Regions from separate parts of the Anaerostipes faecis genome, predicted to be linked through region 2. Evidence: riboswitches for the same ligand, from Rfam matches in the RefSeq annotation. Region 2 holds a riboswitch; the other holds the start of a gene.
The links. Region 2 has a riboswitch for cyclic di-GMP ahead of sfsA (DNA/RNA nuclease SfsA). Riboswitches for the same ligand answer to the same signal wherever they lie in the genome.
Positions count from the first base shown of each region.

Region 1: linked by a shared signal. The riboswitch ahead of QGT46_RS03580 (hypothetical protein) and the one ahead of sfsA (DNA/RNA nuclease SfsA) in region 2 are both predicted to bind cyclic di-GMP.

Region 1 is NZ_CAJSYK010000003.1:64,381-76,364, reverse strand. It holds gene QGT46_RS17195 (zinc-binding dehydrogenase) at 138-1,187, opposite strand; gene QGT46_RS03600 (xylulokinase) at 1,407-2,969, shown strand; gene QGT46_RS03595 (HPr family phosphocarrier protein) at 2,983-3,219, shown strand; gene QGT46_RS03590 (hypothetical protein) at 3,296-4,087, opposite strand; gene QGT46_RS03585 (hypothetical protein) at 4,050-4,307, opposite strand; gene QGT46_RS03580 (hypothetical protein) at 4,477-4,692, opposite strand; cyclic di-GMP riboswitch class I at 4,884-4,958, opposite strand; gene QGT46_RS03575 (energy-coupling factor transporter ATPase) at 5,027-5,878, shown strand; gene QGT46_RS03570 (energy-coupling factor transporter ATPase) at 5,863-6,726, shown strand; gene QGT46_RS03565 (energy-coupling factor transporter transmembrane component T family protein) at 6,719-7,531, shown strand; gene truA (tRNA pseudouridine(38-40) synthase TruA) at 7,546-8,304, shown strand; gene QGT46_RS03555 (radical SAM protein) at 8,305-8,697, shown strand; gene QGT46_RS03550 (ribonucleoside triphosphate reductase) at 8,672-10,768, shown strand; gene QGT46_RS03545 (S8 family serine peptidase) at 11,173-11,984, shown strand, end outside.
Region 2 is NZ_CAJSYK010000010.1:41,102-53,085, forward strand. It holds gene QGT46_RS08470 (BglG family transcription antiterminator) at 1-1,630, shown strand, start outside; gene QGT46_RS08475 (PTS sugar transporter subunit IIA) at 1,642-2,085, shown strand; gene QGT46_RS08480 (3-hydroxyacyl-CoA dehydrogenase NAD-binding domain-containing protein) at 2,105-3,259, shown strand; gene hxlA (3-hexulose-6-phosphate synthase) at 3,261-3,887, shown strand; gene hxlB (6-phospho-3-hexuloisomerase) at 3,917-4,477, shown strand; gene QGT46_RS08495 (NAD(P)/FAD-dependent oxidoreductase) at 4,902-6,356, shown strand; gene QGT46_RS08500 (VOC family protein) at 6,353-6,823, shown strand; gene QGT46_RS08505 (PHP domain-containing protein) at 6,853-7,758, opposite strand; gene QGT46_RS08510 (hypothetical protein) at 7,874-8,236, shown strand; gene QGT46_RS08515 (ABC transporter permease) at 8,239-9,039, opposite strand; gene QGT46_RS08520 (ABC transporter ATP-binding protein) at 9,032-9,793, opposite strand; cyclic di-GMP riboswitch class I at 9,930-9,984, shown strand; gene sfsA (DNA/RNA nuclease SfsA) at 10,083-10,778, shown strand; gene QGT46_RS08530 (MFS transporter) at 10,848-11,984, opposite strand, start outside.

The DNA of each region.
Region 1 (11,984 bases), on a different contig from region 2:
ACACAAAATGCGAAAGGAAAACATTTGACTTCGTCAAATCGCATTTGGCGCTCAAAGTTGTCAAGCCCCTCTTGAAGGAGGGGCTTGACAACTTTGTTCTGTCTGAAGAGCAAAAAAAGAGCATCACCAATACGATGTTAGTTGTCAAATGGATGAAGAACCACTTTAATTGCTTCACCCGTACGCGTAAGTTGAATTCCTTCATTGATCTTATCTAATGGAAGGATGTGTGTAATAAATTTCTCTGTTGGAAATGATGAAGAAATTGCAAGTTGGAATGCGCGTTTTGACTGGCTGTAGGAAGCGCCAAAGTGACCTTTAATCCAGATATTGTTATAATGGATCAAATTACAATCTAATTCGGTCATAGAGCCTTTTGGAACGCCGCCAAAGAAAACAGCCAAACCGCCTTTTCGTACCATATGGATACTCTGTGTTTGTGTTGCGTTTGCAGGTGTGGCGGAAATTACTTTATCGGCTCCTTTTCCACCTGTAAGCTTTTGAACTGCTTCAATGGGATCTTCTTTTGAACTATTGATTGTGATGTCCACTCCAAAGCCTTTGGCCATTTCCAGACGGGTATCATTTAAATCAATCATAATAACTTTCTGTGCACCGCGGATTTTAGCTAACTGCGCCATGAAACATCCAATAGGACCGGCACCGATGATGACTAAGGTGTCAGGATATTCAACCTTTACATTTTCCAGACATGCAAATACGGAAGTTAAAGGTTCTCCGAGACTTGCGGCATCAAAAGATACGTCATCGGGAATCTCATAAATACCTCCTCTTCGGATCTTTTCGCCGGATACAGAAACATACTGGGCAAATCCTCCGGTACCTGCAAGTTTTGCAACCTCGGTGTTTGAACAATTTTCACTGTGACCGCTGATGCATTCATCACATTCCATACAATAGGTTCCCGGGAATAAAAACAGGCGGTCGCCTACTTTATATTTTTTTTCCTCTTCCCCGATTTCATCAACAAAACCTACAATTTCGTGTCCATAGATAAAAGGGTAGTTTCCTTTTCTGGAATCAGTTGTTAAGTTTCGGATATCGGATCCGCATAAACCTACGGACATGACCTTTAAAATCAGACCATCTTCAGGACAAATAGGTTTGTCTGTTTCCTCAACGCGAATATCGCTTGGTCCATACATTAATGCTGCTTTCATTTTCATAAGTAAGTCTCCCTTCTTTATTTGTTATACCTTCTTACAACTCTAGTATAATGAATAAAAACAGAAGAAAACAAACACGTTATTGCCGTTATATTGCGGCAAATGGTATCTGAAATATTTCCGTTTAAATGAGGAAAAAGACCTTTTGAGTGTGAAGAATAAATTTGTTATTCTTACGTTAATCAATATAAAGTCTTAAATACCATTGGAGGAAGCGGAATGAAAAAAGCGGATAATTATTTATTAGGTATGGATTGCGGAACAACAAATATGAAAGCGATTATACTTAGTGAAGATGGAGATGTTGTTGCAGAGGCAGGCAGACCAAGTAAATTTCTGGTACCTGGTCCGGACATGCAGGAACAAGATGCAAACGAGTGGTGGAGCAATACAGTTGCTATATTCAAAAGTCTGGGAGAACAGGCAGGATCTGAGGTTATAAAGAAAATCAGAGGAATTTCCATTAGTTCACATACAGTTACAATGCTTCCATTGGATGAAAATGGAACACCGCTCAGAAATGCTTTAACGTATCAGGACAATCGCTCAGCAGAAGAATTGCATTACATAGTTGATACCATAGGAAGTGATAAATTTGTCCGTATTGTAGGGGGACAGCCGGCGGTGGCCTTTCTTCCGAACAAAATTTTATGGTTTAAAAACCATGAGCCGGAACTTTTTGCAAAGACAAAATATTTTTTACAGGCAAGTTCTTATATTAACTATAAACTGACTGGAAAAATGACATCTGATATTGACCAGGCAACAAGAACGCAATGTCTCGATATCAGTAAAATGGAGTGGTCAAAGGAGATAGGAGATGTCATTGGTGTTGATTTGGAAGCAATGCTTCCTGAATTAAAGTTAGTAGATGAAATTATCGGATTTGTCACAGAGGAAGCAGCCAAAGAAACTGGATTAAAGGAAGGGGTTCCAGTCATTGCAGGATGTAGTGATGCTATGGCATCTATGCATGCAACAGGAATCAGTCGTCTTGGGGAATGTGGGGAGTCATCTGGAACAACATCTCTCGTTTTCATTGGAAGTGATGTTAAGAGTGCGCCGGATGTACCGGTTGTTACGAGACCTTGTGCAGTTGATGGAATGCCATGGGTATTTGATGCACCAATTCAGACAAGTGGAGCGGCGTTAAAATGGTTTATTGACACTTTTGCAGCAGAAGAAAGAGCATACGCCGAAGCAAACAATAAAAATATTTATTCATACTTAAATGAGTTGGCATTGGAGTCAGAACCAGGATCAAATGGTGTGATATTCTTCCCATATTTGCTAGGAGAAAGAGCGCCGTTGTGGAATGAATATGCAAGAGGTATGTTTATCGGAATGGGAATGGATATGACCAGAGCAGATTTGACACGTTCTGTATTTGAAGGTACAGCATACGCTGTTCGCCATGTATTTGAAACAGTAAAAAAATCAGGGGCGGCCGTTGATTGTTTACGAATTTGCGGTGGCGGAGCAAAAAGCCGTACATGGGCTCAGATAAAGGCATCCATGCTTCATATTCCTGTATATTTATTAGACGAAAAATCAGGGGATGTTCCGGTGGGAGACGCATTCATTGTTGGACGAAAAGTTGGAGTATTTCCGGACCTTACAAAGGCAGCCGAAAAAATCGTAAAAGTAAAAGAAATAATTCAGCCGGTGAAAGAATGGGAAGAAGCTTATGACAGGCTGTATCCATATTATGTAGAAATGTATCAGAGCTTAGATCAAGATTTAAAGAGTTTAAAAGAAACAATAGGCGAACTGAGAAAATAAAGGGAGTAAAATTATGGTTAAAAAAACGATTCAATTAGATACTGTAGAGGATGTAAAAACGTTTGCCGCAGCTGCCGGCAGATATGATGGAAGTGTAGATTTAAAGTCAGACAGATATGTGATTAATGCAAAATCGATCTTAGGAATTTTCAGCTTAAATATTTCCCATCCATTAGAACTTCAGATTGAACCGGAGAAAAGTGATTACGGGAAATTTCTAGAAGAAATAGATGAGTATATCATTGGATAAAACAATCTATATGACAGTAATCATAAAGAAGTCCAGGAAAAATCCTGGACTTCTTTGTAGTATAAGGAGCCTAAGATCATCTTCTTAAATGTCTTGTGAGCAGCATGCCCGCACAGATAAGGCTTCCTGAAAGGAGGATCAACAAGGATGAGATATCATACTTCTGATCTCCGGTGGACGCTGTATCTTTATAGGATACAGTGCTGTTGTGCGTTGAAGCTTTCGTACCTTTCTTAGAGCTTGTGTGGCGGGAGGAGGTATTTCGCCTGCCTATGGATGTCTGTTTCTGTTTGGAAGTGGTCTTATTTTTCTCAGTGGAAGAAATTTCAGTATTGTGTTCTGTTGTTGAGGGTGAGGAATCTTGTGCATTCTTGTAGACCAGAGAATATACGGAAAACCGGTCAGTTTCAATTGTAACTTTATCAGGCTCAGGGTTTAAGTCTTTTAAAGTGGATGCAGAGTATGTTCCGTCAGCCTGTTCGTGAAGACGGATCACAAAGAATTCCCGCGTCTCATTGCGGTATTTTTCCGGCACATCAAAGGTGAGTGTGAGTGGAGAATCCACGGTAGGGATTCTTTCTGGTACGCCGTCTGTCATCTTTAACAGATTAATATCCAGAAGAATAGTACGTTCCATCTCCTTATTCAGAAGGTTCTGTGCTTGTTTCGGAGGAGCAGATACCGGCTCTGATTTTAAAGCAATCTCAATAGTGCTTCCGGCTGCAATTTTCTGTGCATCCTCCTCAGTGAGAAGAGCGTCGGCTTCATAATTCTCCACGGTGATGCCAGGCATCCCGGAAGGCTTCTCAATGGCAATAGAGCCGGAACCGTTAGCGGAACCTCCGCCGTTTAAAGGCGGCAGCCACAAGATTGCCCCATTGTTCGGCTACCGGGGAGACAGAATTTATGATTTTCAGAGCGACAGAGCCGCCTGCATAGACTTCACTTACATCGACGTTTTCCAGCGTACAGGAAATGGAACCGGATACATTAGCACTTGCATTGCCTTTGGAAGCAATGGCATAACCGCCCCCGTACACGGAAGATACCTGTACATTCTGGATGACAATGCTGACATTGGATTCCACGGCTTTATTTTTTCCGCCGGTGTCCTTCTTTATTAGAATAGACGTACCCTGGGCATACAGATTAGAGTCTTCGATCAGTATACCTGAATTTTCATTGGAAACAGATTTTTTCTTTTTTGATTCCGTCGAACTGTCAGCGGCAGTGTTGCCGGATGCAGGAACAGCAGAGTTAGCGTCCGGTGGCTGGGACTTCTGTCTGTGACTGTGTGTCTGAAGATGCCGTCTCTGTGATTTTACTCTGTGTCTCTGATGCAGAAGAGGCTTGAACGGCCTCTTTATTGTCTTTTGTTTCATCGGCTGCATAGCTTAAATTGCCGAGCATTGCTAAAATAAATGCCAGAAGCGTTGCCGCCAGCAGGATGGTGTGCCTTTTGTATCGCCTCATAATGATTCCCCCTTTCATGATATAAAACTAAATATACAGTATGTAAACGAAAAAAACTCCGGCAGAATACTGCCGGAGTCTATTTTATCTATAAAGTATACAATGTAAGGTAAACTGCACGAAAAGAGTGCAGTGTAAGATCCATTGACAGGACAGTCAGATCAAATATAAATGATGTCCGATAGGTAAAATGGAGCAGCCGGCTGTCATACCATCTCATGGTTTAGGCCCTTGGCTTTGCGTCACGGGATTTACCCGCAGTAATGTCAATGAATACCTATTGTTTCCAGCCCATTTTATTGATATAATGGAGCATATGTCAAAGGAGAAACCAATGTCAATATTACAGATCAAAGATTTAATTCATCAATATATAACTTACGGGGAAAAGGAAGAGGAAAATCAGACCGTCAATGCCGTAAATGGTGTGGATATGTCGGTGGAAAGGGGGGAGTTCATTGCCATTCTGGGACACAACGGCTCCGGCAAATCTTCCCTGGCAAAACATATCAACGGACTGCTCCAGCCCACATCCGGTTCTGTCTATTTAAAGAGTATGGATACAAGAGACCATGAAAAGCTCCTGAAGATCCGTCAAAGTGCAGGCATTGTATTTCAAAACCCGGACAACCAGATTGTCGGTTCTGTGGTGGAAGAAGATGTAGCCTTTGGCCCGGAAAATATCGGCGTGCCCACAAAAGACATCTGGAGCCGCGTGGCAGGGGCATTGGAGGGCGTCGGGATGACTGCTTACCGCAGCGCAAGCCCCAATCATTTATCCGGCGGGCAGAAACAGCGCGTGGCCATTGCAGGGATCATGGCCATGGAACCCGAATGTATAATTTTGGACGAGCCCACTGCGATGCTGGACCCCAGGGGACGACAGGATGTTCTGTCTCTTGCAGGGGAGCTGAACAGGGAAAAAGAGATCACGATCATTCTGATCACACATGATATGGAAGAAGTACTGCTGGCTGACAGAGTGTTTGTCATGGATCAGGGAAAGGTCGTGATGAGCGGAAAGCCAAAGGAAGTCTTTGCACATGTAGAGGAGCTGAAAGGGTACGGGCTTGAGGTGCCATTTGCCGCAGAGCTTGCCTATGAGCTTAAAAAGGAGGGAATCAGGCTTTCCGATGCGGTAACGACAAGGGAAGAACTGGTGGAAGAGTTATGTCAATTAGTTTAGAGAAAGTAAGTTATATATATGAAGATAATTCGGATATAAAAAAGCCCGCGCTGATCGATGTAGATTTAGAGATCGGAGAGGGAGAGTTTATCGGCATCATCGGACACACGGGATCGGGTAAGTCTACGCTGATCCAGCATCTGAACGGGCTCATGGAACCTACAAAAGGACGGGTATATTTTGAGGGAAAGAATATCCATGCCGAGGATTATAATATCAAGAGTCTTCGGGGAAAGGTTGGCCTCTGCTTTCAGTATCCGGAACACCAGCTGTTTGAGACGACCATACTGGAGGATGTCTGTTTCGGTCCTTTGAACTTTGGGGCCTCCAAAGAAGAAGCCGAAGAAGCTGCGAAGGAGGCACTCAAAGACGTGGGGATCTCTGAGGAACTGTTCGGAAAGTCGCCATTTGAACTGTCCGGAGGACAGAAGCGCAGAGTGGCCATCGCAGGCATTCTGGCAATGAAGCCTGAATATTTTATCCTGGATGAACCGACCGCCGGTCTGGACCCTGAGGGAAGGGTACAGCTGTTGGAACTTCTGAAGTGTCTCAATCAGGAACAGGGGATCACAATCATACTTGTGTCCCACAGCATGGAAGATATCGCATCCTATGTAGACAGGATGATCGTCATGAACCGTGGGCGCCTTGAATTTGACGGGGATAAGGAAGAAGTGTTCTCTCATCAGGAAGAACTGGAGCAGATGGGGCTGTCCGTACCATTTTTCAGACATCTGGCCAACGATCTGAAAGAAAAGGGATTTCCTGTCGAGGGAGAGATCCTGACCCTTGAAGATGCCAAGAGGGCAATCTTAAAAACATTAAAGAAGGAACAAACATATGATTAAAGACATCACCATAGGACAATATTACAGATCAGACTCTATTCTTCACCGGCTGGACCCACGGGTGAAGCTGGCGGGGACATTGATTTTTGTCATAACCTTGTTTTTTTCAAAGTCTTCGCTGACTTATGCGGCTTCTCTGCTGTTTTTGGCTTTGATGATCGGGCTTTCCACCGTACCCCTCTCTTTTATTGTCAGGGGTCTGAAAGCCGTTGGCGTTATTTTGCTTTTTTCCGTTGTCATCAATATTTTCTTTATACCGGGCGAAGCGATCGTACATTTTGGTGTCATCAGGATCACCAAAGAAGGAGTCGTCACAGCCGTTTATCTGGGCACAAGGCTGGTGATGCTTGTATTGGGCACTTCCCTTATGACCTTTACGACCACACCCAATGAGCTCACAGACGGGCTTGAAAAGTCGCTGGGCTTTTTGAAACTGATCAAAATTCCTGTGCATGAGATTGCGATGATGATGTCTATTGCCCTAAGGTTTATCCCGATCCTCACAGAGGAGCTGGACAAGATCATGAAGGCTCAGACCGCAAGAGGAGTGGATTTTAAAAACGGAAGTTTTCTGCACCGGATGAAGAGTATGGTGCCGATCGTAGTGCCGCTGTTTGTGGCGGCCGTGAGGAGAGCCAATGACCTGGCCCTGGCCATGGAGTCCAGGTGCTACCACGGCGGAGAAGGGCGGACGAAGATGAAGCCTCTCAAATACTGCAGAAGGGACCTGCTGGCTTATCTGTTCCTGGCTTTATTTTTGGCATTGATGATTTACCTGGGATTTTTCTGTCCGATTGGCAGATAGGCGTGAGGTGATCTATGAAACGGATAAAATTAGAAGTGGCATATGAAGGGACAAATTACTGCGGCTGGCAGATACAGCCAAAGGATACGACCATAGAAGGGGTTCTCAATGAGAAACTTGGCAGTCTTTTAGGAGAAGAGATCACGGTGATCGGTGCCAGCCGCACCGACTCCGGGGTTCATGCCTTTGGGAATGTGGCAGTATTTGACACGGAGACGGAGATTCCGGGTGAGAGGATCGCCAGGGCTCTGAACCAGAGGCTGCCGGATGATATTGTCATACAGTCTTCCAAAGAAGTGAGGGACGATTTTCATCCCAGGTATCAGGATACGAGAAAAACTTATGAGTATACCATTTACAATTCAGAGTTTGACAATCCGGTCACGGCGAGGCATCATCATTTTGTTTATGTACCTTTGGATGTGGAGCGTATGCGTACAGCCGCCCGCTATTTTTTAGGTGAGCATGACTTTTTAAGCTTCTCCACTACAGGAAGTCCTACAAAGACTACTGTGCGCACGATTTATGAGTGTGAGGTGAGGCAGAACAGCCGGTATATTACAATGAGAGTTACGGGAAACGGATTTTTATATAATATGGTGAGGATGATGGCCGGAACTCTGATCTCCATTGGAAGGGGCAAAAGAGAACCGGAGTGGGTCCGGGAGCTTTTCCTGCATCCGAAAAGAGGAAAGGCAGGTCCAAATGCCCCGGCAAAAGGACTGACACTCATTAACATACGTTATATGAATGAAGAAAAGGAAGCGGATTAGATGAAGATTATGGGACTGCAAAAGTCAACACTCCTGGATTATCCGGGGAAAGTCGCCTGCACGGTATTTACCGGCAGGTGTAATTTTTTGTGTCCGTTCTGCCACAATGCGGAGCTGATCTCAGTGTCAGAGAAAGAGCAGGGGCTTTCACACAGCGGCCTGCTTGCTTTTTTAAAGAAGCGGAAAGGAGTCCTGGACGGAGTCTGCATTTCCGGAGGAGAACCGCTGATCCACGACGGGCTTTTGGAACTGATCGGAGAGATCAGGGAGCTTGGATATCTGGTAAAACTGGATACCAACGGAAGCTTTCCGGAAAAGCTCAAAAGGCTATATTTTATACAGAAAACAGAGAGAAAAGATCCGGAATATGAAGTCTACGATCCTGGACTATAAGGAGCTGGTGGACAGTTATGTGAAAGCCAGTGACTGGAGGGTAAAAGAAAACTCTACCGTGACATATTCCGTCGGAGGACTGATTTTAAGCAACAGCGGGGCTATCACGGCCAATTACTGGCTCTCCGAGATCTATGACGATGAGATTGCCGATGCCCACAGGAATGCGGACATCCATATCCATGATCTTTCCATGCTGACCGGTTACTGTGCGGGCTGGTCTTTAAAGCAGCTGATCCAGGAAGGTCTGGGAGGCGTGCGAGGTAAGATTACCTCCGCACCGGCAAAGCATTTGTCCACACTGTGCAATCAGATGGTCAATTTCCTTGGAATCATGCAGAATGAGTGGGCCGGCGCCCAGGCGTTCTCCTCTTTTGATACCTATCTGGCTCCATTTGTGAAGGCAGACAATCTGTCTTACTATGAAGTTAAAAAGTGTGTGCAGTCCTTTATTTTCGGCGTCAATATTCCGAGCCGCTGGGGAACCCAGGCACCTTTTTCTAACATTACTCTGGACTGGACTGTTCCGGATGATCTGGCTGAGCTCCCTGCCATCGTGGGCGGAAAAGAGATGGATTTCTGTTATAAAGACTGTAAAAAAGAGATGGACATGGTGAACAAGGCATTTATCGAAGTTATGATCGAAGGGGATGCCGAAGGACGGGGCTTCCAGTATCCGATCCCTACATATTCTATTACAAAAGACTTTGACTGGTCTGACACTGAAAATAACCGGCTGCTGTTTGAGATGACCGCTAAATACGGCACCCCGTATTTTTCTAATTATATCAACAGTGAAATGGAGCCGAGTGATGTGCGCAGCATGTGCTGCCGTCTGCGCCTGGATTTAAGAGAACTGCGCAAAAAAGCAGGGGGATTTTTCGGAAGCGGGGAGAGTACCGGCTCCGTAGGAGTAGTTACGGTCAATCTGCCTAAAATCGCCTATCTTTCTAAAGATGAAAAAGAATTCTATCACAGGCTGGATCATTTGATGGATGTGGCAGCAAGATCTTTAAAGATCAAAAGGACCATCATCACCAAACTATTCGATGAAGGGCTGTATCCTTATACGAAACGTTATTTGGATTCCTTTAATAATCACTTTTCTACCATCGGGCTGATAGGAATGAATGAAGCGGGTCTCAATGCAGACTGGATCAAAGCGGATCTGACCGAAGAAAAGGCGCAGGAATTCGCGAGGGAAGTATTGAATCATATGAGAAACCGTCTGTCAGATTACCAGGAAGAATACGGCGATCTCTATAATCTTGAAGCGACTCCGGCCGAGTCCACTACATACCGTCTGGCGAAGCATGACGTGGCAGAGTTCCCGGACATCATCACAGCTTCAGAAGAAGGAGGAACACCGTTCTACACAAACAGTTCCCATCTGCCAGTGGGATATACGGACGATGTTTTCGACGCGCTGGATATTCAGGATGAATTACAGACATTATATACATCAGGGACAGTTTTCCACACCTTTCTGGGAGAAAAGCTTCCGGATTGGAAAGCGGCCGCGGCTCTGGTGAAAAAGATCGCAGAAAATTACCGTCTTCCATATTATACGATTTCGCCGACCTACTCTGTGTGCAGCAACCACGGCTATTTAAACGGAGAGGTTTATGTTTGTCCGGTCTGCGGAGAGAAGACGGAAGTATACAGCAGGATCACGGGCTACTACCGACCGGTCCAGAATTGGAACGATGGAAAGGCACAGGAATATAAGGAGAGAAAGCTGTATGATGTAGAGCACTCAAGCCTGAAGGCCTCCAGGACTCCGAAAAAGGATGTAAGCATTGCCTCTGAGGCAGAAAAGAAGATGGAGGAAGCGGAAAAGATGCTTCTGTTTACCACAAAAACCTGTCCGAACTGCCGCATGGCTGGAGAAGTCCTGAAGGATTCCCAGATCCCTTTTGAGATTGTGGATGCGGAGGAACATCAGGAATTGGTGCAGGAATACGGCATCATGCAGGCTCCATCCCTGGTCGTACTGCGAGGGGAACAGTTCGAGACGCACTGCAATGTTTCCAATATTAAAAAATACGCAGAGCAGAATCACTGCGGCTGATGAGAACATGTTAAAATAAAATTCTTTTATTATGAAAACAGCAGTTTGTAAAAAAAACAAGCTGCTGTTTTCTTGTAAATAAATAGAAAAATATATGTCGATTATCGGAATGTTAAACCTTTTATCAACAATATAATCCAATTACTAGAAATATGATATAAAATAAAAAGAAAATCTAGTTACTCATCATATGAAGCGAAAAAGGGAGGTATTTCAGGAAAAGAAAGGAGAGGGATACCTATGATTGAAAAAAATCCATGTAATACTAAGGCGCCAACCTGTATCTGTACACTGTTGTACAGATTGTATCACATGGATGCTTATATTTTATCAGAATCGTAATAAAATTCAAGAAACAAGAAATGATAATTCTGTAAAATATAGGAGTGATTGAAGATGAAAATATGATTCAAGATCAGGTGCAGAAAACGGATTTGTTAGAAGAAGAACATATTTTGGTATCGAAATTGACAGAAACAGAGGCTGAGATTATTGAAAAAGATCAGCAGGTATTAGCAGTAGAGGAAGATATAAATGTATCTGCATCAGACCTGGATGATGGTTCTTTACAGAATACGGATGAAGGTACTTCTTGGAATTTGAAAAGTATTCATGTTGATGAGAAACAAGAAGTAAATCCAACGGAAAAAGTAAAAGTTGCACTTTTAGATTCAGGAATTGATTATCAGGAGGGTCTTGAGGTTAAAGAGAGAGTAAATCTGATAGCAGAAGGTGAGGAAATTTCACCAATGTTTGAGGATGTTTCCAATCATGGTACTTCCATTGCAAGTTTGCTAGTTAGCAAGAATAATAAAGTAGATGGCATTAATCAAAATATTGAGTTGTATTCTGCAAGAATTTTAGATGAGAAGAAGCAGGCACCAATTAGCCGTGTTGTAGAAGGAATTTATTGGGCAATTGAAAAAGATGTAAATATTATCAGCATCAGTTTTGGTACAAATCAATATTCGCAGGCTCTGCAGCAGGCAGTTGATGACGCAAATAAAAAGGGAATTTTAGTAATTGCTGCAGCAGGAAACCAAGGAGAAGATGGAACTGATAATGTAGAATACCCAGCAGCTTTTGACAATGTTATTGCTGTTGGCTCTGTAAATTCCAAGGCAGAAATTAGTGATTTTAGTTCTACAGGAAAAGAAGTAGATGTGGTGGCACCGGGAGAAGCGGTTCGTGCTACGGGGGCATTTGGAGAGACAAT
Region 2 (11,984 bases):
CTGCCTGGGCGGTGAGCAGGTGGCGAGAGATCATCTGATGGTCAATATCATAATGAAAAACACAGATATGGATGTGATCGTACACTGGCTTGCGGGGAATGTCAGACAGTTTCATCCATTTATGCAGAAGTTGGATGAATACGGATACATGGATCTGTTTCAGACCTGTGAAAAAATATTAAAAGATATCAGCCATAAACTGATTCAGAAAAACTATCAGATACTTGATCAGAATTATGCTGAATTAGTCATGTTGGTGTCGCTGCTGATTCGCAGACACAAAATCGGTAATCGGAAATACAGTACAGATTTTACCGTGGAACATGTGGACAAGAATCTGAAAAAACTTGTTGCCGCATTGATCCGGATGTTGGAAAAGAAATATTCTATTTCCCTGGGCGAGGCAGAGAAAGAATATCTTCTGTGGGTTATGGATATCAGTGTCGGAAAACGGAACAATGAAAATGTGTTTGTCAAAAATTTTGTGCTCAGGCCAAAGATTGAAGAGTTTGTGGAGCTGGTAGAAAGGCGTATGGGCATTAACCTGAGCCAGGATACAAAGCTTATGGACGGACTGTTGACACATATCGATAAAGCCCTGGTGCGGACAAGGAGCGGAATGAGTATCTCGAATCCGATCATCCGCGACATTGAAAAAGATTATTCGCAGCTGTTTTCCATTATAAAAGATACGGTCAGAAAAGTCTTCCCGGATGATTATTTTCCGGATGATGAGATAGGGTATCTGGTATTATATTTTGCGGTATCATTGGACAACATTACAAAGAAGACATTCCGGGTGCTGGTGGTATGTTCCAGCGGCATGGGATCTTCCAAGATGCTGGCCAGCCGTCTGGAGAGGGAGATACCCGAGATTTATGTAAGAAAGATTGTATCTTTGGTAGGATTGGGAGAAGAAGACTTAAACGATTATGACTTGATCCTGTCAACCATCCCGCTGTATTTAAAAGACAGGGAGTATCTGAAAGTTTCTCCGCTCCTGAATGACAATGAGCTGGAGATTGTAAAAGAAAAAATAAGAAGGCACAAGCATCAGACTTTAAGGAAGATTGAGGAACAGGAAAGAAAGGCGGCGGAGTTAGAAAGCAGCAACAGCATCGTATCTTTAAAACAGTTAAAACAATTAACTACGTGGGCAGTAGACTTATTGACTGAATTCCATGTGTATGAAATTAATAACCTGAAGGATGAAAACCACTTATTCTCAAATCTGGAACATACGATCTGGGAAGCCGGGATCTTCATCGGTGAACAGGAGATTAAAAATTATGTGATCCGGCATGCAAATGAATGCCGTTTTACAATACCAACGACGGAAATCAGTTACTTTGAATGTTATTTAGAGAAAATAAAAAAACCGCTTTTTTTCGTTTACCATTTAAAAGAAAAACGAATGGTAGATCCTCAGGAGGGGGATGCGATCAGTAACATTATATTTTTCTTCTATCCAACGGAAATGGATGAAGTACAGCAGATGTTTCTGCGCTATATTACTGAATTGATCATCGAAGACCGGGATGTCATGAAGTTAATAGAGAAGGGCGACGAAGAAGAAATCAGGCAATGCTTTGGACACAGGTTCAGACATTATATAGGAGAATCAATTTAGGAGGTTTCATTATGGCAGATAGGAAGAGTATTTTTAACGAAGACAACATCAGATTGAACGCAGCTTTTGCTACGAAGGAAGAAGCTATCCGGGCTGCGGGGCAGATCCTTGCAGACAATGGTTATGTAAAAGAAGAATATATAGATGACATGCTGAAGAGGGAAGAAGTGGTCTCTACCTACATCGGCAATCACATTGCGATTCCGCACGGCATCGTAAAATCCGAAGAAAGGATTATGGCTTCAGGAATTTCTTTTATCCAGGTTCCTGAGGGCGTAAACTATGAAGGAAAAACTGCAAATGTCATCATCGGAATTGCAGGTAAGAACAATGAGCATATTGAGATTTTAGGAGATATCGCAGTGGCATGCTCAGATCTTGACAACGTAGAAAAACTTAGAAATGCAAAGACCAAAGAAGAAATACTGAACGTATTTAAAGATGTGGTCCGCTAGAATTGACGGAGGGAAGAAAATGAAAGCAGTACACTTTGGGGCTGGCAAGATCGGCCGCGGATTCATTGCAGATTTATTGCATGATACAGGATATGAAATCGTATTCGTGGACGTAAACGAGAAAGTCAACGCGGAACTGAACAAATACCATAACTACTACTTGTATGTGATCGAGGAGGATTACAGGAGAAAAGAAATCGACAAGGTTTCTGCACTTTCACCGATTACAGAAGAAGATAAAGTCGTGGAAGCGATCGTGGAAGCAGACGTAGTCACTACGGCAGTGCTGGCAGACAATTTCCCTAAAATTGCAGGCACTCTTGCAAAAGGGCTGAAGGCCAGATTAGGAGCAGGCAAAGAAAGAGTCAATGTGATCCCCTGTGAGAACGCATTGTTCAACGGAGATCTGCTTTTAAAGGAACTTGTCAGAACTGGAATTGCTTCTGAGGATGACTTCTTAAAAGCAGCGGCATTCCCGAATACGGCAGTAGACCGTATGGTATTCGGTACCGACAAAGACGGCAGAGACGGAATTGACATCGGAAAAGATCACGAGCTGGCAGTGGAAGTGAACAAGCTGGTAGACCCTGAGAAACTTCCGATTACCGGAGCAGAATATACCGATAATCTTCAGAAATTCCTGGAGAGAAAACTTTATACGATCAACTGCGGACACGCATGGTCCGGTTATATCGGAAAACTGATGGGATATGAGATTATCCAGGATTACTTCGCGGTGCCGGAAAATATAGAAATGACAAGAGAAGTCATGAGAGAAGTTGCGGCCCTGATGGTTGCAAAACATGGATTTACCGAGAAGGAAATGGAAGACTACATTACATTCGCATTAAACCGTTTCTGTACTCCTGGCATCAAAGACACGATCACACGTATTTCCAGAGCACCGATCAGAAAGCTTGCACCGAATGACCGTCTGGTGGGACCAGCTGTACAATGTGAGGAAAGAAACCTTAAAAATACACTTCTCTTGAGAGGTATCGCAGCAACATTCCTGTTTGATGTCAAAGAAGATGAGCAGTCAGTTGAACTGCTTCAGTATGTGGCTGATAACGGCATTGAAGATGCAGTGACTCATTTTACAGGCATTAAAGCGGGAACCAGAATGTTTGATGAGATTGTCAAAGATTACAACGAATTAAAGGAAGGAAAATAAAATGAAATTACAGTTAGCATTAGATGAGATGAACCTTGTAGATGCACTTCGTTTCGCTGACAAGGTTGCGGAGCACGTTGACATCATCGAAGTGGGAACTCCTTTTGTTATGGACGAAGGAATGAGGGGTGTGCGTGAATTTCACCGTTTCTTCCCGGACAAAGAGATCCTGGCCGATTTAAAGATCATGGACGGCGGATATCTGGAAGCAAGCTATGCCTATGAGGCGGGTGCCGCTTATGCGACAATCCTTGGTGTTTCTGATAATCTGACCATTGAAGGTGCTTTAAAGGCTGCAAGAGATTATGACAGAAAACTCGTTGTGGATATGATCTGTGTGGAAGATCTTCCGGCCAGAATCACGAAGATGGAAGAAATCGGAGTTGACATCCTGGCAGTTCATACAGGGGCTGACCAGCAGGCAGCAGGCAGAGAGCCGATCCAGGATCTTCAGGTCATGACAGAACATGCAAAGAAGGCTCAGATCGCTGTTGCCGGAGGTATCAACAGCAAGACCATCGATAAATATGTTGCCTTAAAACCGGAGATTATTATTGTAGGATCTGCGATCGGACACGCAGAAGATCCGGTTGCGGAAGCAAAGGCGATCAAAGACGCGATGCTTTAAATCACACTTTGAGACTGGAGGTAAAGATTATGACAGAATGTAAAAATATGATGGCGATTCTCGGAGAATTAACCGACAACGCAAAAGAAGTAGATAATGAACAGATAGAGGAAGTGGAAAAACTGATCACAGAGGCAAAAAGAATTTTTGTAAGCGGTGCGGGACGCTCCGGATTTGCTGCCAGAGGATTTTCCAACCGCCTGATGCATCTTGGGTATACCGTATTCTTTGTCGGTGAGCCGACCACACCGTCTATTCAGGCAGGAGATCTGCTGATTGTCGGCTCCGGTTCCGGAAATACCGCAAGCCTTGTGTCTAATGCCAAGAAGGCAAAGAGCCAGGGTGCAAAGGTGGCGACAATTACAATGTTCCCTGAGAACACAATCGGATCTATGGCGGATGCGGTGATCACACTTCCAGGAGTCACAAAGAAGTGTGACAATCATGAAGGAGCGGGAACTGTTCAGGCTGCCGGTTCCGGATTCGAGCAGTTAAGCTGGATTACATATGACTGTATGGTTATGGATCTGATGAGGCTCACAAATCAGTCAGATGACGATCTGTTTGCAAGACATGCAAATATGGAGTAATAACAAATATGACAATACGGATGTGATTATGATCCCGGAAATTATAGAAACTTTAAAGGATTTAAAAGTGTTTGCAATCAATGGCCCTCATGCATCACCGCTTTCTGGGGTTGCCTGAGAAGAATATGATAGTACAAAAGAAGAGCTGGATAATCTGGAAAACCTTCCGACGCTGACGGGAGAGATTCCGGATTCTATTTACAGAGCAGCATTTGATCCGATAAGAAAACTTTTCAGCGGAGACAGGCTTACTGGGACAGCGCAGAGGTGCCTGGAACATGGTCTTCCTTATGAAGCTCTGAAAGCCAGACGACTGATAAAATAATAAAGACATTTTTAGCAGAAAAGCTGTGTTTCCCTTCATCCGGGACACAGCTTTGTTTGTTATTTATCCTGATCTTATGTTACAATAAGTCTGTATTTTATGTTTAGCAGCAGTGGAAAAAATACAGGAAAGGGTGTGTATATTGTGGATTATACATTTGATGTCATTATCATAGGAGCAGGACCTTCCGGGATTTTCTGCGCGTATGAGCTTTCACAAAAGAAACCGGATTTAAGGATATTAATGATAGAGAAGGGAAGAAGGATTGAAGACCGGTCCTGTCCCAAAAGAAAAACAAAAGTGTGTGTGGGCTGTAAGCCATGTTCCATTACTACCGGATTTGCAGGTGCAGGCGCGTTTTCTGACGGAAAGCTTTCCCTGTCTCCTGATGTGGGCGGAAATCTGCCGCAGATCCTTGGCTACGAAAAGACAGAACAGCTGTTGAAAGAATCTGATCAGATCTATTTGAAATTTGGGGCGGACACAAAAGTGTACGGACTGAATGAAGAAAAAGAAATTGCCAGGATCAGAAAAAAGGCAATTAAAGCCAATCTGAAATTAATCGAGTGTCCGATCCGGCATCTGGGCACGGAAGAGGGGTATAAGATATACCAAAGGCTTCAGGAACACCTGCTTGGTGCCGGAGTCAGGATAGAATTTAACACCATGGTTGAAAATATCATGACTGCAGAAGGACGGGTGCAGGGTGTTGTCACCGATAAAGGAGATACTTTCTATGCAGAGGAAATTGTAGCCGCCGTGGGCAGGGAAGGATCTGAATGGCTCAGCAACCTGTGCAGGGAACACGAGATTGAGACTGAGGTGGGAACGGTAGATGTAGGCGTCAGAGTGGAAGTCCGGGATGAAATCATGGAAGAACTGAACAAGAGCCTGTACGAGGCAAAGCTGGTATATTATACGCCGACCTTTGACGACAAGGTTCGTGTGTTCTGTACCAATCCTTCAGGGGAAGTGGCTACAGAATATTATGAGGACGGACTCGCTGTGGTAAATGGCCATGCATATAAGGCAGAAAAATATAAGACGAAGAATACAAATTTTGCAATTCTTGTATCGAAAAATTTCACGAAGCCGTTTAAAGAGCCTATCCAGTACGGGAAACACATCGCACAGCTGAGCAATATGCTCTGTGACGGAAAGATTCTTGTCCAGAGGTTCGGGGATTTTGTCAGAGGACGCAGGACGACGGAGGAACGCCTTCTCAGAAATAACATTACGCCGACTTTAAAAGACGCGGTGCCCGGGGATCTGTCATTGGTATTTCCTTACAGAATCATGAAAGCGATTGAAGAGATGATCTATGCACTGGATCAGGTGACGCCGGGGATGGCCAGCGATGAAACGCTGCTCTATGGAGTGGAAGTAAAATTTTATTCCAATAAAGTCGTCACAGACCAGTCGTTTGAAACCAACATCAAAGGCCTTCGGGCGATCGGTGATGGAGCCTCCGTTACAAGAGGCCTTCAGCAGGCATCGGCTAACGGACTCAGCGTTGCCAGGAGTATTTTAAAGACGAAGGGAGTTTTTATATGAAATATATATGTACAGTCTTATCCGTATCAGATATTAATAAATCCAGAAAGTTTTATGAGGATTTATTCGGATTGGAGCTTTATCAGGATTACGGTATCAATATATCCTTCACCTGCGGTCTTTCACTGCAGCAGAACTTTGACTGGCTGGTGAACATTCCAAAAGAGAGAGTTCAGAAAAAAACAAATAACATTGAAATCTGTTTTGAAGAAGAGGATTTTGATGGATTCTTGAAAAGGCTGAAAACTTTCACGGATATTGAGTGTTTGGGGGATGTGATTGAGCATGGCTGGGGACAGCGTGTCGTCAGGTTTTATGATCTGGACGGGCATCTCATCGAGGTGGGAGAGTCAATGAAGATGGTGATCACCCGATTCCTGAATTCGGGGCTGACTATGGAAGAGATTTCAGTGAAGATGGATGCTTCAGCAGAAGATCTGCAAAAATTATTAGACAATGAAGAATGATATTTTGAAAACAAAAAAAGCAGGTCCCTCTATTGTGGGGTACCTGCTTCTGCTTCTTCAGATTCTTCGGTTTCTTTCCGGCAGGAAGAATGAAGGTATGCTTCATTGGCAGCCTTGCCCGCTGCTGTCAGACGTTCCAGTCCTTCTTCCGAGCAAAGGAAAGAACCGATCGGATAAGGTGTCTTTGTATATATGCCGTGGAAATCCGTGCCGCCGGTCATAAATAAGTCATGTTCTTTGGCCAGGGATCTGATATGATCCATGGTCCGCTCATCATTTCTCGGATGATTCAGTTCGATACCGTCAATGAGTTTTTCTTCAATGAGCATTTCCATGAGCATGGGATTTTTGTATTCTCCCGGATGAGCCAGAACGACAATGCCGCCGCAGGAACGGATCAGACTTACTGCTTCATGGGTTGTCATATCTTTCTGGGGCAGCTTGTATTTAGAACCGGATGAAAAAAGCTCTCTGTGGAGTTCTCCAATAGGGGTTCCTGTATATCCCAAAGAAGCCAGGACCTGCATCATATGTACTTCGTACAGGGTGGTACTTTCACGGGCGGCCTCAAAGAGCTGTTCTTTTGTGATCGGATAATCTTCCATGATTTTTTCGTACATGGCAAGCTTCGTCTGCCGCTGATATTCCAGATACCGGTCAAGTTTTCTCTGAAGTTTCTTTACATCGGCGGGATAGTAGCAGAGAAGGTGAGGTTTTGTATCTGAAGCCTCGTGGACAGAGTTGATCTCGACTCCGGGGATGACATTGATCCCAAGTTCTTCTCCGAGAGCAAGCACAGCGGGAATAGAGTGGGTGGAATTGTGGTCTGTTACGGCGATATAATCCAGGCCGACGCGTTTCGCCTGGGAGATCAGCTGGTCGACGTTTAAAGCGCCGTCGGACAGCACAGTATGTGAATGAAGATCTGCTTTCATTTTTAAATTCCTCCTAGTAATTTGGCTGATTATATTATATCATGAAGATAAGCAGATTTAACAGAAATACTTATAAAATAAAAGACTGATCAGGCAGAAAAAGGGGGCTATCGATATGAATTTAGAAGATTTTTATAGAGGAAGAGACGAAGATTATCCGGTAATCATCGGAAGATTTATGGGAAATGAGAATCTTTTAAAAAAGTTTGTCAAGAATTTTGCGGATGATCCAACCTATGGACGGCTTTGCGAAGCGAGATACGCTTTCATTTTCAGAAAATATTTTGAGGTATTCGGACGACATACTGTGATCAAGGAAGTGAGCCAAAAGATCGGAAGAACAGATATCATCTATGACTATGACAAGCAGGTATTGGTGAACAATCTGGAAGGACTGAGTATGAACAATAATGATATGAGATCATCGGAAATCAACGGGCAAAGATCGTTTGATTTCCTTTGGTCTCATTTGTTTTAGGATCAGATTTTTCTCTGATACATTTTCTTTATAAATCCGGTCAGGGCGTACAGAAGCATAGCGATGATGCATAAGATAACGATAGACATTAGTACCCAATCCATTTTAAATACCTGGCTTCCGTAGATGATCAGGTATCCAAGGCCGGAGCGCGCGGCCAAAAATTCTCCGATGATCACACCTACAAGAGAAAGTCCGATATTTACGTTCATAATGCTCAAAAGCAGCGGAATACAGCTTGGTATGACTGCCATGGTCAGGCAGTCTTTTTTGGTTCCTCCGAGAGTCCGGATGAGAGTCAGACGCTCCTTATCTACGTGGAGAAATCCACTGTATAAATTCAGGATGCTTCCGAAAACCGCAATGGAGATCGCGGTGATAATGATGGTTTTCATATTGTTTCCGAGCCAGACGATCAGGATCGGAGCAAGAGCTGATTTCGGGAGACTGTTTAAGACTACAAGGTATGGGTCAATGATCCTGGCAGCCGTGGGGAACCACCATAATATGGTTGCGATCAGCACTGAAAATAAAGTGATCAGCGCAAAGCTTACGAGCGTTTCGGCCAGAGTCACCCCGATATGAAGAAAGATGGAATGGTCTATTACCATGCCGTAAAAACACCGGATGATCCTGCTTGGACTGCTGAAAATAAATCCGTTCAGTATATTCTTTGAAACCGCAGTTTCCCAGGCAAATAAAAGAAGGAGAAGCAGAAGGACCTGGGCAACCCGGATCCAATATTTTTTCCGTTGTATTTGGTTTAAATACTCGGACTGTTCTTTAGAAATTGGATCAGTCATTGATTTCCCTCCATAATTGATTAAAATAATCTTTGAACTCCACTGCATTTCTTGCAGCCTGCGGTGTTTTTTTTCCACAGGTAAGGTGAATAGGCACAATGGTCTTGACAGTTCCCGGACGTTTGGACAGCACAATGACACGGTCGGCCATACTGATCGCCTCAGAAAGATCATGGGTAACGAGGAGAGCTGTTTTTTTCTTTTCTTTTATGATGGTGCCTATATCATCGGATACCTGGAGTCTTGTCTGGTAGTCCAATGCAGAAAATGGTTCATCCAGGAGAAGTATATCCGGGGACAGGGCGAGAGTACGGATCAGAGCAGCCCTCTGGCGCATACCTCCGGAAAGCTGGCTGGGATAAGAATTCTTAAAGTCTTTGAGTCCGTAAAGTTCCAACAGCCGGTCAACTTTATCAAATGCCTCCGGATCTTTGATATTTTGTATCTTGAGTCCCAGAGTAACATTTTCATAAATAGTGCGCCAGGGGAGAAGCTGATCCTTCTGGAGCATATATCCGATATGGTCGGTGGACTCCTCGATCGGCGTGCCGTTGATCTTGATGGTGCCGCCGGACAGGGGAAGAAGCTTTGCAATTAAATGCAGCATAGTAGATTTTCCGCATCCGCTCGGGCCTACTACCGCAACGAATTCACCGCTTAATACATCAAAAGTGACTGAGGAAAGAGCCGTAGTTTCTTGCTTCAGATTATGGTAAGAGTAGGAAACCTGCTCTAAGGAAAGGGCAGTGGTCATTCTTATATCTCCTTTCTTGGGGGATTATAGTATAGATTATGCTGGAAAGAAAAAAGGTGATATTAATCCTTGATATAAGAGAGAACAGCAGACAATAATTAAAGTGTAGACGAAAGTGGTTTGTCTCGGACAATTTCATATTCATCGGTAAAACTGTCGAAAGGCAGTGACACAAAGCCAAGGCTCTCAAAGATTGAGGGTTTGGGGAGTTGAAGTGGGCTTGCCCACTGTGTCCTTGACATCAAATCTTCCAAAAGTTATCATTATGGGCGGATAAGGAGATAACAACATGCATTATGATCATATCATTTCAGGTACATTCTTAAAACGCCCCAACCGGTTTATAGCCATTGTCCTCATCGGAGGACAGGAGGAAGAGGCACACGTAAAGAATACGGGAAGATGCAGGGAACTGCTGATACCAGGAGCCAGGGTTTATCTTCAGCGGCATAACGACCCGAAGCGAAAAACAAAATATTCACTGATCGGTGTGAACAAAGGAAGTCTGATGATCAATATGGATTCACAGGCTCCTAATAAAGCTGTGGAAGAATGGCTGAGAAAGGGAGGAATCTTTCCTTATATAAAAGAGATCAAGGCGGAAAGGAAGTATGGAAATTCCAGATTTGATTTCTTTATCAGAGGAGGAGAACTCATGACGGAAACCAGAGAGGTCTTTGCCGAAGTAAAAGGAGTGACCCTGGAAGAGGATGGAACAGCATGGTTTCCGGATGCCCCTACGGAACGGGGAGTCAAGCATATAGAGGAGCTCATACACTGTGCAAAGGAGGGGTATGAGGCATATATCATCTTTGTCATTCAGATGAAAGGAGTGCATTGTTTCAGGCCCAACGACCGCACCCACAGGGCATTTGGGGATACTCTGAGGAGAGCAGCGGATTCTGGAGTACAGGTACTTGCATTGGACTGCCTTGTAACAAAAGACACAATGGAAATCGATAAAAAAATCCCGGTGATTCTGTAAACAGACCACCGGATCAGGAAGAGGAAGCAGACAATTTTGTTGCTGCCTCCTCTTATTATATCAAGTTTTTTATTCAGCAGCTGGTTCTGCCAGGGAAATTGTCCGGAATATTTTTCTGGATTTCCAGGAGATCAGACAGCAGATCAGACAAGCGCCGTAGACCGCAAAATAAGACTGGCCCTTTAAAACGTCAAACAGGACTCCATATACGGCCTGCCCCAGAGGCTGGGAACACATGGACAGTGCCATAATACAGGAGATGACTTTGCCGATCAGATGGTGCGGTGTCAGAATCTGTACAAATGAGAGCATCTGTACGGTAAACATTGTGGAGCAGACCATCATAAAGAAACTGCACAGGGTGATCACAATGTAGGCTGCCATTGGAAGAATATCCAGATTCAGCACGAGTCCGATCGGGAGGAGGGCTGCTCCGCTGAGCAAAAGCAGAACATGGACACCCTGGATATTCAGCCGTTTTGCAAAGACTCCGGTGAGAATGCCGCCCAAAAGGCCTCCGAGGGCTAAGGCTCCCTGAGCATATCCATAAAGCTGGCTGGACATATGGAGAAACTGCGTGATGATCACAGGCAGGCCTACGATGATCAGGGCACTTAAAAATAAGTTAAATGCGCAGACAATCAGGATTCCTTTCCCTATGACAGGCTGTTCTGTACGGATGAAGCGGAAACTATCTGAAAGATCCTGTTTTACTACCGCAAACACACTGGTTCCCTTTTTCGGCTTTTTAAACGGGATATGGATAAACAGTTCCATTGTGGCAGAAAATAAAAAGCAGACGATGCTCACATATAATATCGGGCAGATTCCGTAAAATCCGTATAAGGCTCCGCCTGCCACCGGACCGATCAGATTGGCCAGAGCATTGACCTGATTGATGACTGCATTTCCGGAAAGCAGACGGTCCGGGCTTATAAGAACAGGAAGGCTTGCCTGGACTGCCGGCTGGTATGCTCCCTGAATGCCGTAGAGGAGCATCAGGGTGATGATCAGAAGCAGTACCAGGGAAACATGACCCAGAGCTGCCGTAAACAGCAGGATCAGTGCGCTGGTCGCGTAATCAAGAATCACCATGATATTTCTTTTGTTGACCCGGTCCGCAACGATTCCCCCTGCGGGTGACAGAAGGATCATAGGAATAAATGAGCAGGCGGTGACTACGCCGAACAGGGATGCAGATCCGGT